2 regions of the Bradyrhizobium sp. GW821-FHT13H06 genome follow, and region 2 is predicted to be linked to the other one. Evidence: riboswitches for the same ligand, from Rfam matches in the RefSeq annotation. Region 2 holds a riboswitch; the other holds the start of a gene.

Region 1 (7,532 bases), 140 kb from region 2:
CGCCATAGCCCATCGGCACGCCAAAACGCTGCGCCGAGCCGATGGCGATATCGGCCCCGAGCTCGCCGGGCGAGGCGATCAGCGTCAGCGCCAAGAGATCGGCGGCGAGAATCGCGAGCGCGCCCTTGGCCTTCAGCGCTGATATCGCGGGCCTGAGGTCGCGCAATGCGCCCGAGGAGCCCGGATATTGCAGCAGCGCGCCAAGCACGTCCGCCTTGTCGAGATCGGTGAGGGGATCGCCGACGATCAGGGTCCAGCCCAGCGGCTCGGCGCGGGTCCGCATCACGGCCAGCGTCTGCGGATGCACGTCCTTGTCGACGAAGAAAGCCTTCGCCTTGACCTGCGAGTGCCGCTCCGCGAGCGCCATGGCTTCGGCGGCGGCGGTGGCCTCGTCGAGCAGCGAGGCGTTGGCGACGTCGAGCCCGGTGAGGTCGCAGATCATGGTCTGGAAGTTGAACAGCGCCTCCAGCCGGCCCTGGCTGATCTCGGGCTGGTAGGGCGTATAGGCCGTGTACCAGGCCGGATTCTCCAGGATGTTGCGCTGGATGACGGCGGGCAGGATCGTGCCGGAATAGCCTTGGCCGATCAGCGAGGTGAAGACCTGGTTCTGGGCTGCGAGCTCGCCCATATGCGCGATCGCCTCGGTTTCGCTGAGCGGCTTGCCGAGGTCGAGCGGGGCGGCCTGCCGGATCGACGCTGGCAGCGTCTCCGCCATCAGCGCCTCGACGCTTTTCGCGCCGACCGTTTCGAGCATTGCGGTGACGTCGCGCGCCGAGGGGCCGATGTGGCGGCGGACGAAAGAGGCGGCGGTATCGCCGTTGGATTTGCGGTGCGCGGTCATCATGGGTCCTCGCTTTAGATCTTCTGTCGTCGGAGTCATGCCCGGGCATAGCCGTCCGAAGGACGGCGTCGCTTCGCTCGCCTATGTCCCGGGCATCCACGTTCTTCGTGCCGTGAGAAGGCCGTGGATGGCCGGGACAAGCCCGGCCATGACGATGTGGAAAGATCGCGCTTCATCTCACGCCGTATGGGCCTTGTACGCGGCTTCATCCATGAGACTGCCGAGCTCGCTCTTGTCGGCAATCCTGATCTTGAAGAACCAGGCCGCACCCTGCGCGTCCGAGTTCACCAGCGCCGGCTCGGCGGCGAGCGCCTCGTTGGCCTCGAGCACTTCGCCCGTAACAGGCGCGTAGACGTCGGAGGCGGCCTTCACCGATTCCACGACGGCGGCGGCTTCGGCCTTCTTCAAGCTCCGGCCGACCTTGGGCAATTCGACGAACACGACGTCGCCGAGCTGCTGCTGGGCGTAATCGGTGATGCCGACGGTGGCGACGTCGCCGTCGATCGCGAGCCATTCATGGTCGGAGGTGTACAGCGTCGTGGTCATTGTCTTGTCCTCAGCGTTTGTAGGTGTTTTTCACGAAGGGCATGGCGGCGACTGCGAGCGGCAGGCGCTGGCCGCGCACCTCGGCGAAGAGTTTCGTGCCGAGCGCGCTCAGATTCGTGGGCACATAGCCCATCGCGACCGGCGCGTTCAGGCTCGGGCCGAAACCGCCCGATGTGACCTTTCCGATCGGCTCGCCTGCGGTCGGATCGGCAAACAGCAACGCGCCCTCGCGCACCGGCGCGCGGCCTTCGGCCCGCAGGCCGACGCGGCGGCGGGATGCGCCGTTGTCGAAATGGGCGAGGATTTTCTCGGCGCCGGGAAAGCCGCCGGCGCGCGCGCCGCCGCTGCGGCGGCTCTTCTGCACCGACCATTCCAGCGCGGCCTCGACCGGCGTGGTCGCGGTGTCGATGTCGTGGCCGTACAGGCAAAGCCCGGCTTCCAGCCGCAGGCTGTCGCGGGCGCCGAGGCCGATCGGCAGCACGTCCGGGTTTTCGAGCAGCGTCCTGGTGAGGCGCTCGGCGTCGGCGGCGGGAACGGAGATTTCGAAGCCGTCCTCGCCGGTATAGCCGGAGCGCGAGACGAAGCATTTGATGCCGGCGACCTCATGCGGGCCGGCATCCATGAATGTCATGGACGGCGCCTCTGCACACAATTTCGCCAGCGCCGCCTCAGCCTTCGGGCCCTGCAGCGCGATCAGCGCGCGGTCGGCAAGAGAATCGATGACGCAGTCGTCCGCGAGGTGCGCGCGCAGATGCGCCTCGTCCGCGTCCTTGCAGGCGGCGTTGACGACCAGGAACAGGTGATCGCCGAAATTGGCGACCATGAGATCGTCGAGGATGCCGCCGTCCGCATTGGTGAACTGGGCGTAGCGCTGCCGGTTGGGCGCGATCGCCACGATGTCCTGCGGTACCAGCCGTTCCAGCGCGCGGGCGGCGTCCGCGACCTTGCCCGACTTCGGCCGGAGCGCGAGCTGGCCCATGTGGGAGACGTCGAACAGGCCGGCCGCGGCGCGCGTATGGAGGTGCTCCTTCAGCACGCCCGCAGGGTACTGCACGGGCATGTCATAGCCGGCGAACGGCACCATCTTGCCGCCGAGGGACACATGCAGGGCGTGGAGGGGCGTATGTCGGAGAGATTTCTGGTCGTCGGGTACTGGCATCACAGGGGTCCTCGGCGGTTCCCCGGGGACAATTCCCCGGGCCAACCTGTCGAAGCCCCATCTGTCGCTGTGCCTGAGAGTATTATCCCGTCGGCGGGTGCCACCCGGGTTCTTAGGCCCGTCGGCGCCTCTTTCCAGATGCAATCAAAGCCACGCGGTCCTTTTGCCTGAGAGTTTCCGGGGCGGTTGCTCCTTCGGCGCCGGCAGTAAAGCCGGTCTCTCCCGACGTGGCCGTACGATATAGATGGTTAAAGACCACAGGCCGGCCAAGCCTGTCAACGCGGCGGTTTCGCCTTTTCAACCGGGATTGCGCGCCTGCGGCAACCCTCTGATCTCCTTGCACAGTTTCTGGACACTGAAGCAGGCCTTGTCTAAAAGCGCTTTGGCCCGCAGATATCAGCCCTAACCTCTGGTTTGGATGGCAGGAAGCGGGTCCAAGCACACCCGATTGGATGAACATGAGCGGCGTCAACGAGATCAGGTCGACCTTTCTGAACTTCTTTGCCGAGAACGGCCACGAGATCGTGCCGTCCTCGCCATTGGTGCCGCGCAACGACCCCACGTTGATGTTCACCAATGCCGGCATGGTGCAGTTCAAGAACGTCTTCACCGGCGTGGAGAAGCGGCCCTATCAGCGCGCTACCACCTCGCAGAAATGCGTGCGCGCCGGCGGCAAGCACAACGACCTCGACAATGTCGGCTACACCGCGCGCCATCTCACCTTCTTCGAGATGCTCGGCAATTTCTCGTTCGGCGACTATTTCAAGGAGCGCGCGATCGAGCTTGCCTGGAAGCTGATCACCACCGAGTTCGGGCTGAAGAAGGACAAGCTGCTCGTCACGGTCTATCACACCGACGACGAGGCGGCGGGGCTGTGGAAGAAGATCGCCGGCTTCTCCGAAGACCGCATCATCCGCATCCCGACCTCGGACAATTTCTGGGCGATGGGCGACACCGGCCCGTGCGGCCCCTGCTCGGAGATCTTCATCGACCGCGGCGAGCACATCTGGGGCGGGCCTCCGGGCTCGCCGGAGGAGGACGGCGACCGCTTCCTCGAATTCTGGAATCTCGTGTTCATGCAGTTCGAGCAGGTGACGAAGGAGGAGCGCCAGCCGCTGCCGCGTCCCTCGATCGACACCGGCATGGGCCTGGAGCGCATGGCCTGCATCCTCCAGGGCGTCGAGAGCGTGTTCGAGACCGACCTGTTCAAGAACCTGATCGATGCGACGGCGTCCGCGCTCGGCACCGGGCCGAACGAGCAGACCGTGGCCTCGTTCCGCGTCATCGCCGACCATCTGCGCTCCTCCGCGTTCCTCGTCGCCGACGGCGTGCTGCCCTCGAACGAGGGCCGCGGCTACGTGCTGCGCCGGATCATGCGCCGTGCCATGCGCCATGCGCAGCTGCTGGGTGCGAAAGAGCCGCTGATGCATCGGCTGGTCTGGGCGCTGGTGCGCGAGATGGGCCAAGCCTATCCCGACCTGATGCGCGCGGAGAATCTGATCGAGGAAACGCTGCGGCTGGAAGAAACCCGCTTCCGCAAGACGCTGTCGCGCGGCTTGGCCATCCTCGACGAGAAGTCGGCCGGCCTGAAGAAGGGCGACATGTTCGACGGCGACGTCGCCTTCACGCTCTACGACACCTACGGCTTCCCGCTGGACCTGACGCAGGACGCGCTGAAGTCGCGCGGCATCGGCGTCGACCAGGCCGCGTTCACGGATGCGATGGAGCGCCAGAAAGTGAAGGCGCGCGAGTCCTGGAAGGGCTCGGGCGAGGCGGCTTCCGAGGCGATCTGGTTCCCGCTGCGCGAGAAGCTGGGTGCGACCGAATTCCTGGGCTACGAGACCGAGAGCGCCGAAGGCGTAGTGTCCGCGCTGGTCAAGGACGGCCACGAAGTCGCCAGCCTCAAGGCCGGTGAGACGGGCGCGATCGTGCTCAACCAGACGCCGTTCTATGCGGAGTCCGGCGGCCAGGTCGGCGACACCGGCGTGCTGACGGGTGAGGGCGGCGTCAAGTTCCGCGTCACCGACACGCAGAAGAAGCTCGGCGATTTCTTCGTCCATATCGGCACGGTCGAGAGCGGCGAAATCAGGCTCGGCACCGCGCTGCAGCTCGAGGTGGATCATTCGCGCCGCTCCTCGATCCGCGCCCATCACTCGGCGACGCATCTCATCCACGAGGCGCTGCGCCAGGTGCTCGGCGACCACATCGCCCAGCGCGGCTCGATGGTCGCACCTGACCGCCTGCGTTTCGACTTCGTGCATCCGAAGCCGATCACGGCGGAGGAGCTCGCCCGCGTCGAGGACATCGCCAACGACGTGGTGCTGGAGAACGACGAGGTCACGACCCGCATCATGGGCGTGGACGAGGCGCGCGAGGCCGGAGCGCGCGCGCTGTTCGGCGAGAAATACGGTGACGAGGTCCGCGTCGTCTCGATGGGCAGGACCGCGCGCGAGCGGGGCACCAACGCGCTCGGCTGGTCGGTCGAGCTCTGCGGCGGCACCCACGTCAAGCGCACCGGCGATATCGGCCTGATCACGCTGACGGGCGAGAGCGCGGTCGCATCCGGCGTGCGCCGCATCGAGGCGCTGACCGGCAATTACGCGCGCAGGCACGCCAACGACACCATGGCGCTGGCGAAGACCGCGGCGAACGAGCTGCGCACCTCCCTCGACGACGTGCCCGCCCGCATTGCCGCGCTGATGGAGGAGCGCAAGAAGCTCGAGCGCGAGCTCTCCGACGCCCGCAAGAAGCTCGCGATGGGCGGCGGCGCCTCCGCCGGCAACGGCGCAGCCTCAAGCGTGCGCGAGGTCGGCGACGTCAAGCTGATGGCGCGCGCGGTGGAAGGCATCGAGATGAAGGATCTCAAGAGCCTCGCCGACGACGGCAAGAAGCAGATCGGCTCGGGCGTCGTCGCCATCGTCGGCGTCACCGAGGACGGCAAGGCCGGTGTGGTCGTCGGCGTCACGCAGGACCTCACCGCGCGCTTCAACGCCGTGAACCTCGTGCGCATCGCCTCCGAGGCGCTCGGCGGCAAGGGCGGCGGCGGCCGGCCCGACATGGCCCAGGCCGGCGGTCCCGATGGTGCCAAGGCGGCGGCCGCGCTCACCGCGATCGAAAAAGCGATGGCGGGCGCTTAAGTCGCCATGGCCCCCGTTCCGCGCGGACGTGGGCTTCGCGATCCCGAATTTCGGGATCGCCTCTACGATTTGCTGGAGCACGATCCGCTGGCCTATTCGGTCGGGTCGCGCTTCATCCAGCTGATCATCGGGGTCATCGTGCTCAATGTGGCCGCGATGATCCTCGCCTCGGTGCCGGAGCTCGATGCGCAGTTCGGCACGCTGTTCGCAGGCATCACCGTCCTGTCCGTGATCGTGTTCGCGCTGGAATATGCGGCGCGGCTGTGGACGGTGGCGGGGCACACCCAGCGCAAGGGCTCCGCGCTGGCCGACCGGCTCGGCTACGCCTTCTCCGCGCTCGGCATCATCGATCTCATGGCGTTCCTGCCGGCGGCAATCGTGCTCGCCACCGGCGGGCATGCGACGCTGGCCGCGCTCGGCGTGCTGCCGTTCTTCAAGCTGATCCGCTATTCGCCGGCGATGCGCTCGCTGCTCGCGGCCGTGCATGCCGAGCGGCGGGCGCTGATCGGCTGCATCGTCATCCTGATCGGCGCGGTGCTGACCTTCGCCTCGCTGCTCTACGCCATCGAGCGCGACGTGCAGCCGGACAAGCTCGGCACCATCCCGCAGGCGATGTGGTGGGCGATCGTCACGCTCGGCACCGTGGGCTATGGCGACGTCGTGCCGGTGACGCCGCTCGGCAAGTTCGTCTCCACCTTCGCCATCATCGCCGGCTTCGCCATGATCGCGCTGCCGGTCGCGATCATCTCGACCGCATTCGCGGAAGAGGTGAAGCGGCGCGATTTCGTCGTCACCTGGGGCATGCTGGCGCGGGTGCCGCTGTTCTCGCATCTGTCGGCGGCGGAGATCGCCGACATCATGCGGCTGCTCCGGGCGCGCACCATCGAGCAGGGCGAGATCCTGGTGCGGCGGGGCGATGTCGCCTCGTCGATGTATTTCATCACCGCCGGCGAGGTCGAGATCGCGCTGCCGAGCCAGCATGTGCGGCTCGCCGACGGTACCTTCTTCGGCGAGATCGCGCTGCTGCACAAAACAAAGCGCAGCGGCACGGTGACGGCGACCCGCAAGTCCCGGCTGCTCGTGCTCGACGCCCAGGATTTTCACGCGCTGATCGAGCGCATGCCGACGCTCGCCGACCACGTCCATACCACCGCCAAGGCAAGGCTCGCCGACACCGGCGATCTCGCGCTCGCCGAGCTCGCGCAGGCGGAGAAGGAAGCGGGCCCTGCTGGGTAGCCGTCACGTCCCGTCGAGGAATGGCGCGACGACCTCTCGCGTCTCCTTGCTGGGCACCACGGGCACGATCTCGAAGGTCATGCCGAAGCCCTGGCAGTTCAAAACCCATTCCTGCAGCAGGCGGGCATCGTCGCATTCCATCAGCTGGAAGCAGCGATCGAAATTCGGCTCGATCCAGCTGCCGACATATTTGAGGCCTTCCGGAAACTTGACGCCCTCGTCGCGCACGCGCCGGTAGACCGGAATCGGGTCGCGATCCCTGAAGCGTTCGATCACCATGAAGAGCATTGGTCTCAGCCCTTCTTCAGAAAGACGTAGTCGGCCGAGTAGGGCGCGCTCTTGAACTCGCCGGCCTTCTGGCATGCGCCGTCGAGCTTGCCGCCATGGGTGTTGATGCGCTGGACCGTGGTGACCGGCGTCAGGACACCGCTGCCGCGGCGGGAGGCGACCTCCAGCTTCAGCCAGGCGATATCGGCGGCGGTTGCGCCCGGCGCGTTGGCAATGGCCTTGCCGACCACGGCGCTGCCGTCGGCGTGCTCCCAGTTCGGCCCGGCATAGTGTCGGCCGATCGTCTTGCCCTCCGACAGGAGAGTCGCGATCGGCTCGCGGAAGG
Region 2 (7,532 bases):
CAGCTCGCCGGCTCCTTGCGCGGCACGTAGTCGGTGTTCCTGACGTAGATCGATTTCACGCCGGGCTGGAATTCCGACGCCACGAACTTGAAGGGACCCGAGCCGATCTGCTCGGGGATCGGCTTGTCGGACGGCGTCTCGGCGAGACGCTTCGGCATCATGAAGGCAACGCGCGAGGACGGCTTGCCGATGGAATCGAGCACCAGGCCGTAGGGCTCCTTCAGCTTCAGCGTGATGGTCCTGGCGTCGGTCGCCTCGATGCTCGCGGTGAAGTCCATGAGCTTCTGGCCCATGCCGTCGACCGCGGCCCAGCGCTTCAGCGAAGCGACGCAGTCTTCCGCCGTCACCGGCGCACCGTCATGCCACTTCAGGCCGTCGCGCAGCGTGAAGGTATAGGTGAGCTTGTCGTCGGAAATCTTCCAGTCCGCCATCTGCGGCTGGATCTTGAAGTTCGAATCCGTCGCGATCAGCGTGTCGAAGATCATGTAGCCATGATCACGCGAGATGTAGGCGCTCGTGTAGATCGGATCGAGGACGCGCAGATCCGAGTGCATCACGGCGGTAATGGTCTTGCCCGCAGCAAGAACTGGCGAGCCCAGAGCCGAAAGCGCGACGACCGAAAGCGCAAGTCTGGAGGCGAACGCGCAACGCCCCCTCATGAGTTGGAACATCGGGCTCCCCTGGACTCTTTCCTGGCGGGCGGCGCCGCTGATATCAGCGGCGCCGCGTGGCGATCCGGACGAAGGTCGCGGCGAGAACGCCTCGCCTACTCCGACTTGCTGACGTTCCAGAACAGCGGCGTCGCCGGACCGTCGAGCAGGCCGGTCAGCGATTTGCGCCAGCCGCTCGGCAGGAGATACTGCCCCAGCGGGATGTAGATCACCTGATCGTACGCCTCCTGCTGGATCTCGGCCGCGATCTTCTTCTGCTCGTCGAGCGAGGATGCGCGGACGAAAGCGTCCTTGAGCTGCTCGATCTTGGGGTCTTCGGCCCAGCCGAACCAGCCCTTCTTGCCCTGGCCGCCGATCGAGAGATTGGCGATCGGGTTGGCAACGTCGGCCGCGACCCAGTTGGTGAAGAACATGTTCCAGCCGCCCTCCTTCGGCGGCTTCTGGCTGGCGCGGCGGCTCACCACCGTCTGCCAGTCAGTCGCTTGCAGGTCGACCTTGAAGCCGGCCTCGCGCAGCAGCTGGGCTGCAACGATCGGCTGCGCCTTGAGCGTCGTGACGTCGCCGGGCGCCATGATCACGATCGGTGTGCCGTCGTAGCCGGACTCGGCAAGCGCCTTCTTGGCTGCGGCCATGCCGTTGCCCTTGATGAGAGTCTCGGCGCCGACGTCGGTCGCGAGCGGCGTATCGCACACGAAGAAGGCGCCGCAGATCTTCTGATATTTGGCGTTGCCGACGAGTGCATCGAGAACGTCCTTCTGGTTCATCGCCAGCAGGGCAGCTCGCCGCACCTTCACGTTGTCGAACGGCGGATGCAGGAAGTTCATGCGGCCGAGCGTCTGGAAACCGAACTTGTTGGAGACCTCGATCGTGAGCTCCTTGTTGGCTTCCAGCACCGGCAGCATGTCGAACGGCAGGTTCTCCATGAAGTCGATGTCGCCAGACTGCAGCGCGTTCACTGCGGTCTGCGAGTCCGGCATGGTGATCCACTCGACGCGATCCACCTTCACCACCTTGCCGCCGGAGGTCCAGCTCGCCGGCTCCTTGCGCGGCACGTAGTCGGTGTTCTTGACGTAGACCGCCTTCACGCCGGGCTGGAATTCCGATGCCACGAACTTGAAGGGACCCGAGCCGATCTGCTCCGGGATCTGCTTGTCCGGCGGCGTCTCGGCGAGGCGCTTCGGCATCATGAAGGCGACGCGCGAGGACGGCTTGCCGATGGAATCGAGCACGAGGCCGTAGGGCTCCTTCAGCTTCAGCGTGATGGTCTTGGCGTCGGTCGCCTCGATGCTCGCGGTGAAGTCCATGAGCTTCTGGCCCATGCCGTCGACCGCGGCCCAGCGCTTCAGCGAAGCAACGCAGTCTTCCGCCGTCACCGGCGCACCGTCATGCCATTTCAGGCCGTCGCGCAGCGTGAAGGTATAGGTGAGCTTGTCGTCGGAGATCTTCCAGTCCGCCATCTGCGGCTGGATCTTGAAGCTCGAATCCGGCGCCACCAGCGTGTCGTAAACCATGTAGCCATGGTCGCGCGTGATGTAGGCCGTGGTGAAGATCGGGTCGATGATGCGCAGATCCGAATGCATCACCGCCGTGATGGTCTTGCCGGCCGCAAGCACTGGCGAGGCCAGCGCGGTCGAAAGCGCGACGACCGACAGCGCAAGTTTGGAGGCGAACGCGCGACGCCCCCGGCGCATGAAGTGGAACATAGAAAGTTCTCCTGACGTGAAACTGTTCAAAGGCAGGTCATTGGTTGAGCATGCGGTTCATTCGTTGGGCGAACTAACCTCATGCAATGCCTTTATCTTTTTGAGACTTGCAGACAGTGCCGAGCGCGTCAATCCGGTTTCGTCGCAGCCCCTCACGGCGCGCGCACGGGCTCCACAAAGATCGGTTTGGCTCTACAACACCCTCCGCTTGTCCTGCCCCGCGCCGATGCAATGCGCGTTCCATCTTTCGAAGCTTGAGAGACATTGAGATGAATCCTGCCAATCTTCCCTTTGATTCCGAGGCGATGCTCGAGGGCCTGCGCGGCTGGGTCGAATGCGAGAGTCCGACCTGGGATGCAGGCGCCGTGGACCGCATGCTCGATATCGCGGCGCGGGATATGGCGATCATGGGTGCGACGATCGAGCGCATTGCCGGCCGCCAGGGCTTTGGTGGCGTCATCCGCGCGCGCTTTCCTCATCCCAAGCAGGGCGAGCCGGGCATCCTGATCGCCGGACACATGGATACCGTTCATCCGGTCGGCACCATCGAGAAGCTGAAATGGCGGCGCGAGGGCAACAAGTGCTATGGCCCCGGCATCTACGATATGAAGGGCGGCAATTACCTCTCGCTGGAAGCGATACGGCAACTGGCGCGCGCCTCGTTCACCACACCGCTGCCGATCACCGTGCTGTTCACGCCGGATGAGGAAGTCGGCACGCCTTCGACGCGGGACATCATCGAGGCGGAAGCGGCGCGCAACAAATACGTGCTGGTGCCGGAGCCCGGCCGCGCCGACAACGGCGTCACGACCGGACGCTACGCCATCGCGCGCTTCAATCTCGAGGCGACGGGACGGCCGAGCCACGCCGGCGCCACGTTGTCGGCCGGACGCTCGGCGATCCGCGAGATGGCGCGGCAGATCCTCGCGATCGACGCGATGACGACGGAGGACTGCACCTTCTCGGTCGGCGTCGTCCACGGCGGACAATGGGTCAATTGCGTTGCGACGACCGCAACCGGCGAAGCGCTCTCCATGGCCAAGCGTCAGGCCGATCTCGACCGCGGTGTCGAGAGGATGCTGGCGCTGTCGGGCACCACCAACGACGTCACGTTCAAGGTCACGCGCGGCGTGACGCGTCCGGTTTGGGAGCCGGATGCGGGTACCATGGCGCTGTATGAGAAGGCGCGCGGCATCGCCAAATCGCTCGGCGCGGACTTACCGCATGCCAGCTCCGGCGGCGGCTCCGACGGCAACTTCACCGGCGCGATGGGAATTCCCACGCTCGACGGCCTCGGTGTCCGCGGCGGCAATGGCCACACGCTGGAGGAGTTCATCGAGGTCGATAGCCTGGTCGAGCGCGGCCGGCTGATGGCAGGTCTGCTGGCGACTCTGGAGTAATTGAATCGAATTTGCACTGCACAATACGTCGGCAGTCACGGTCGAAATTTAGCCTTGTCTAAAAATGAGGCGTATCGTACTGCTCGGCCGTCCACGCGATGATGCGGGAGAGATCGCGGCGAAGGCTTTCAGCCTTCGTTGCGGCGCCGACGGAGCAACCGCCCCGGAAACTCTCAGGCAAAAGGACCGTTTCGTCAGGACGATCTGGAGAGAGACGACGCGATTTCAGGCAATCGTGACGTCCACCGAAGGGGATAGTCCGTTGCGAGATCCGCAGCGGATCAAGCTCTCAGGTAACCGTGACAGATGGGGCGCCGCCAACGGCCTTACGGCCGGCGGTCCGCCGACTCTAACTCACGGGAGCCCCGAACTTCACCATGACCCATATTGCCATCATCGGCGCCGGCATCACCGGCGTCACGACCGCCTATGCCCTGCTCGAACGCGGCTACAAGGTGACGGTGCTCGACAAGCACCGCTACGCCGCGATGGAGACGTCCTTCGCCAATGGCGGGCAGCTCTCCGCATCGAACGCCGAAGTGTGGAACAGCACGGCGACGATCCTGAAGGGCTTGCGCTGGATGTTTCGGCGCGACGCGCCGCTGCTGATGAACCCGCGGCCGAACTGGCACAAATATTCGTGGATGAGCGAGTTCGTCGCCAACATCGGCAACTACCGCGCCAACACCATCGAGACCACGCGGCTCGCGATCGAAGCGCGCAGGTATCTGTTCGACATCGCGGCGCGCGAAGGGATCGACTTCGATCTCGAACGCCGCGGCATCCTCCACATCTATCGTGACAAGGCCGGCTTCGAATCCGGTCTGCGCGTCAACGCGCTGCTGCAGGAAGGCGGCCTCGATCGCCGCCCGGTGACGTTGGAGGAAATCCGCAGCATCGAGCCGACACTGCGCAAGGACTATTATGGCGGCTTCTACACGCCGTCGGATGCGACCGGCGATATCCACAAGTTCACCCGCGGCCTGGCGGAAGCCTGCAAGCGGCGTGGCGCGACCTTCATCCACGAGGCCAATATCGATTCGATCGCACGTGCCGGCAGCGGCTTCGTCATCGGCTGGGCCGATCTGGCCGCGAGCGATGCCGTCGCGGCCGCGCGCGGCGCACTGAACGCGGACGGCGTCGTGGTCTGCGCGGGCGTTGCGAGCCGTCACTTCGCCGCCCTGCTGGACGAGCGCGTCAACGTCTATCCGGTGAAGGGCTACTCGATCACGGTGCAGCTCGACACCGCCGAAAGCCGCAACGCCACCCCGACGGTGAGCCTGCTCGACGAGGCCGCCAAGATCGTCACCAGCCGGCTCGGCGCCGATCGTTTTCGCGTCGCCGGCACCGCCGAATTCAACGACTTCAATCGCGACATCCGCGCCGACCGCGTGCAGCCGCTGATCGACTGGGTGCGCAACAACTTCCCCGCCGTCGAAACGTCGCGCGTCGTGCCGTGGGCAGGGCTGCGCCCGATGATGCCGAACATGATGCCGGTCGTGCGCGCCGGGCGGATACCGGGCGTGTTCTTCAACACCGGCCACGGCCATCTCGGCTGGACTCTGTCGGCCGCGACGGCGCAGATGATCGCCCAGACCATCGACGGCTGGCGCGGCCTCAACGCTCCGCCGACGGTCCCTTCACTTGGGGTTGAGCGTGAACTGCGACATGCATCCTGAGTGGTCGATATCCGAGACATGCCGGCCTCTTGCTACGGCGCAGCCCTTGGCACACAATTTGCCCTAAGAGGACGGCGTCTCCGAGCGGCCTTTCCAGCCCAAGTGATAGGCATGATAGACACGACAGAGTTCACGGGAGCCTCAGGGCTCCACACGTTCCGTAGCCGGAGATAAGTGCATGCTGGGTTATCTTATTCGCCGCGTTCTGGCCGCGGTGCCCGTGATGGGCGTCGTCGCGCTGTTCGTGTTCCTGCTTCTGCGGCTGACGCCGGGGGATCCCGCCGCGATTCTCGCCGGCGACAACGCGACACCGGAACGGCTCGAGCGCATCCGCGCCTCGCTCGGCCTGAACGAGCCCCTGATCGTGCAGTTCATCACATGGGTGAACAAGCTGCTGCACGGCGACCTCGGGACCTCGCTGATCTCCAACCTGCCGGTGATGAAGATGATCGGCCAGCGCGTCGAGCCGTCGATCTCGATCGCGCTGTCGACCATCGTCCTCGCGGTCGTCGTCGCCGTTCCCCTGGGGGTGATCGCGGCCTGGAAGCACGGCACCTGGATCGACCGCTTCGTGATGGGCCTGTCCGTGCTCGGCTTCTCGGTGCCGGTGTTCGTGGTCGGCTATCTCCTGATCCAGATCTTCGCCATCGACCTGCGCTGGGTGCCGGTGCAGGGCTTCCGCAGCATCTCGAACGGCTTCGGGCCGTTCTTCGAGCGCATCATCCTGCCGACCTGCGCACTCTCCTTCATCTACATCGCCCTGATCGCGCGCATGACGCGCGCGGCGATGCTCGACGTGCTCGGCGAGGACTATGTCCGTACCGCGCGCGCCAAAGGCATCAACGAGGTCGCGGTGATGATGCGCCATGCGCTGCGCAACGCCGCGGTCCCCGTGATCACCGTGATCGGCACCGGCTTCGCGCTCCTGATCTCCGGTGTCGTTGTCACCGAGAGCGTGTTCAACATCCCCGGCATCGGCCGCCTCACCGTTGATGCGGTGCTGGCGCGCGACTATCCGGTGATCCAGGCGATGATCCTGCTGACGTCGCTGATCTATGTCGTCGTCAATCTTCTCATCGACGTCGCCTACACCCTGCTCGATCCCCGGATCCGGTACTGAGGCAAGGATAAGGATACAAATGTCGGTCGATACCCTTCCCCAGTCGTCCATCCCGATCACGTCGCCGCTGCGGCCGCGATTTGGATTCCTCACCTCGACGCCCATCATTGCGACTGCGACGGTCCTGCTCACGCTGGTCGTGGTGGTCTCGATCCTCGCGCCGCTGATCGCGCCGCATGATCCGATCCAGCTCGCGCCGTCGCAGCGGCTCAAGCCCTCCTCCTCGCAATTCCTGCTTGGCACCGACGCCTACGGCCGCGACCTGTTGTCGCGCGTGATCTATGGCGGCCGCATCTCGCTTCTGATCGGCATCGGCTCGGCGATCCTGTCGATCGTCATCGGGCTCACGATCGGCCTCGTCTCCGGCTTCTTCAAGCTGGTCGATTCCGTGCTGATGCGCGTCATGGACGGCCTGATGGCGATGCCGAGCATCCTGCTCGCGATCGCCGTGGTGTCGCTGTCCGGCGCCAGCATCTGGACCGTGCTGATCGCGATCACCATTCCCGAGATTCCGCGGGTGGCGCGCCTGGTGCGCTCGGTCGTGCTGTCGGCGCGCGAGGAGCCTTACGTCGAGGCCGCGATCTCGGTCGGCTCCAGCCTGCCGAAGATCATGTGGCGCCACCTGATGCCGAACACGATCGCGCCGCTGATCGTCCAGGGCACCTATGTCTGCGCGAGCGCCATTCTGACCGAGGCCATCCTCTCCTTCCTCGGCGCCGGCATCTCGCCGGAGACGCCGACCTGGGGCAACATCATGGCCGAGGGCCGCCAGTATTTCCAGATCAAGCCGTCGCTGATCTTCTGGCCGGGCCTCTTGCTCTCGATCGCCATCCTCAGCATCAACCTGATCGGCGACGCCGCCCGCGACGCACTCGATCCGCGCATGAAGCAGCGGGAAGGCAAGTGATGACCAACACCATCCTCGACATCAACAACCTCGTCGTTTCCATCGGCAAGAA

Evidence for each region. A riboswitch is a leader RNA that binds a small molecule or an ion and turns the genes downstream of it on or off. The one in region 2 is predicted to bind glycine.
Region 1: it holds a riboswitch for glycine, as region 2 does, so the genes downstream of both, gcvT (glycine cleavage system aminomethyltransferase GcvT) here and AC1RQP_RS27430 (D-amino acid dehydrogenase) in region 2, are expected to answer to the same signal.

The regions. Positions count from the first base shown of each region.
Region 1 is NZ_JBXAPN010000007.1:75,326-82,857, forward strand. It holds gene gcvP (aminomethyl-transferring glycine dehydrogenase) at 1-841, opposite strand, end outside; gene gcvH (glycine cleavage system protein GcvH) at 1,019-1,387, opposite strand; gene gcvT (glycine cleavage system aminomethyltransferase GcvT) at 1,398-2,546, opposite strand; glycine riboswitch at 2,693-2,781, opposite strand; gene alaS (alanine--tRNA ligase) at 3,005-5,683, shown strand; gene AC1RQP_RS26735 (cyclic nucleotide-gated ion channel) at 5,690-6,919, shown strand; gene AC1RQP_RS26740 (DUF3303 domain-containing protein) at 6,923-7,207, opposite strand; gene AC1RQP_RS26745 (DUF3455 domain-containing protein) at 7,213-7,532, opposite strand, start outside.
Region 2 is NZ_JBXAPN010000007.1:213,450-220,981, reverse strand. It holds gene AC1RQP_RS27445 (ABC transporter substrate-binding protein) at 1-671, opposite strand, end outside; gene AC1RQP_RS27440 (ABC transporter substrate-binding protein) at 767-2,374, opposite strand; gene AC1RQP_RS27435 (M20/M25/M40 family metallo-hydrolase) at 2,644-3,774, shown strand; glycine riboswitch at 3,869-3,973, shown strand; glycine riboswitch at 3,977-4,082, shown strand; gene AC1RQP_RS27430 (D-amino acid dehydrogenase) at 4,152-5,453, shown strand; gene AC1RQP_RS27425 (ABC transporter permease) at 5,632-6,573, shown strand; gene AC1RQP_RS27420 (ABC transporter permease) at 6,593-7,480, shown strand; gene AC1RQP_RS27415 (ABC transporter ATP-binding protein) at 7,480-7,532, shown strand, end outside.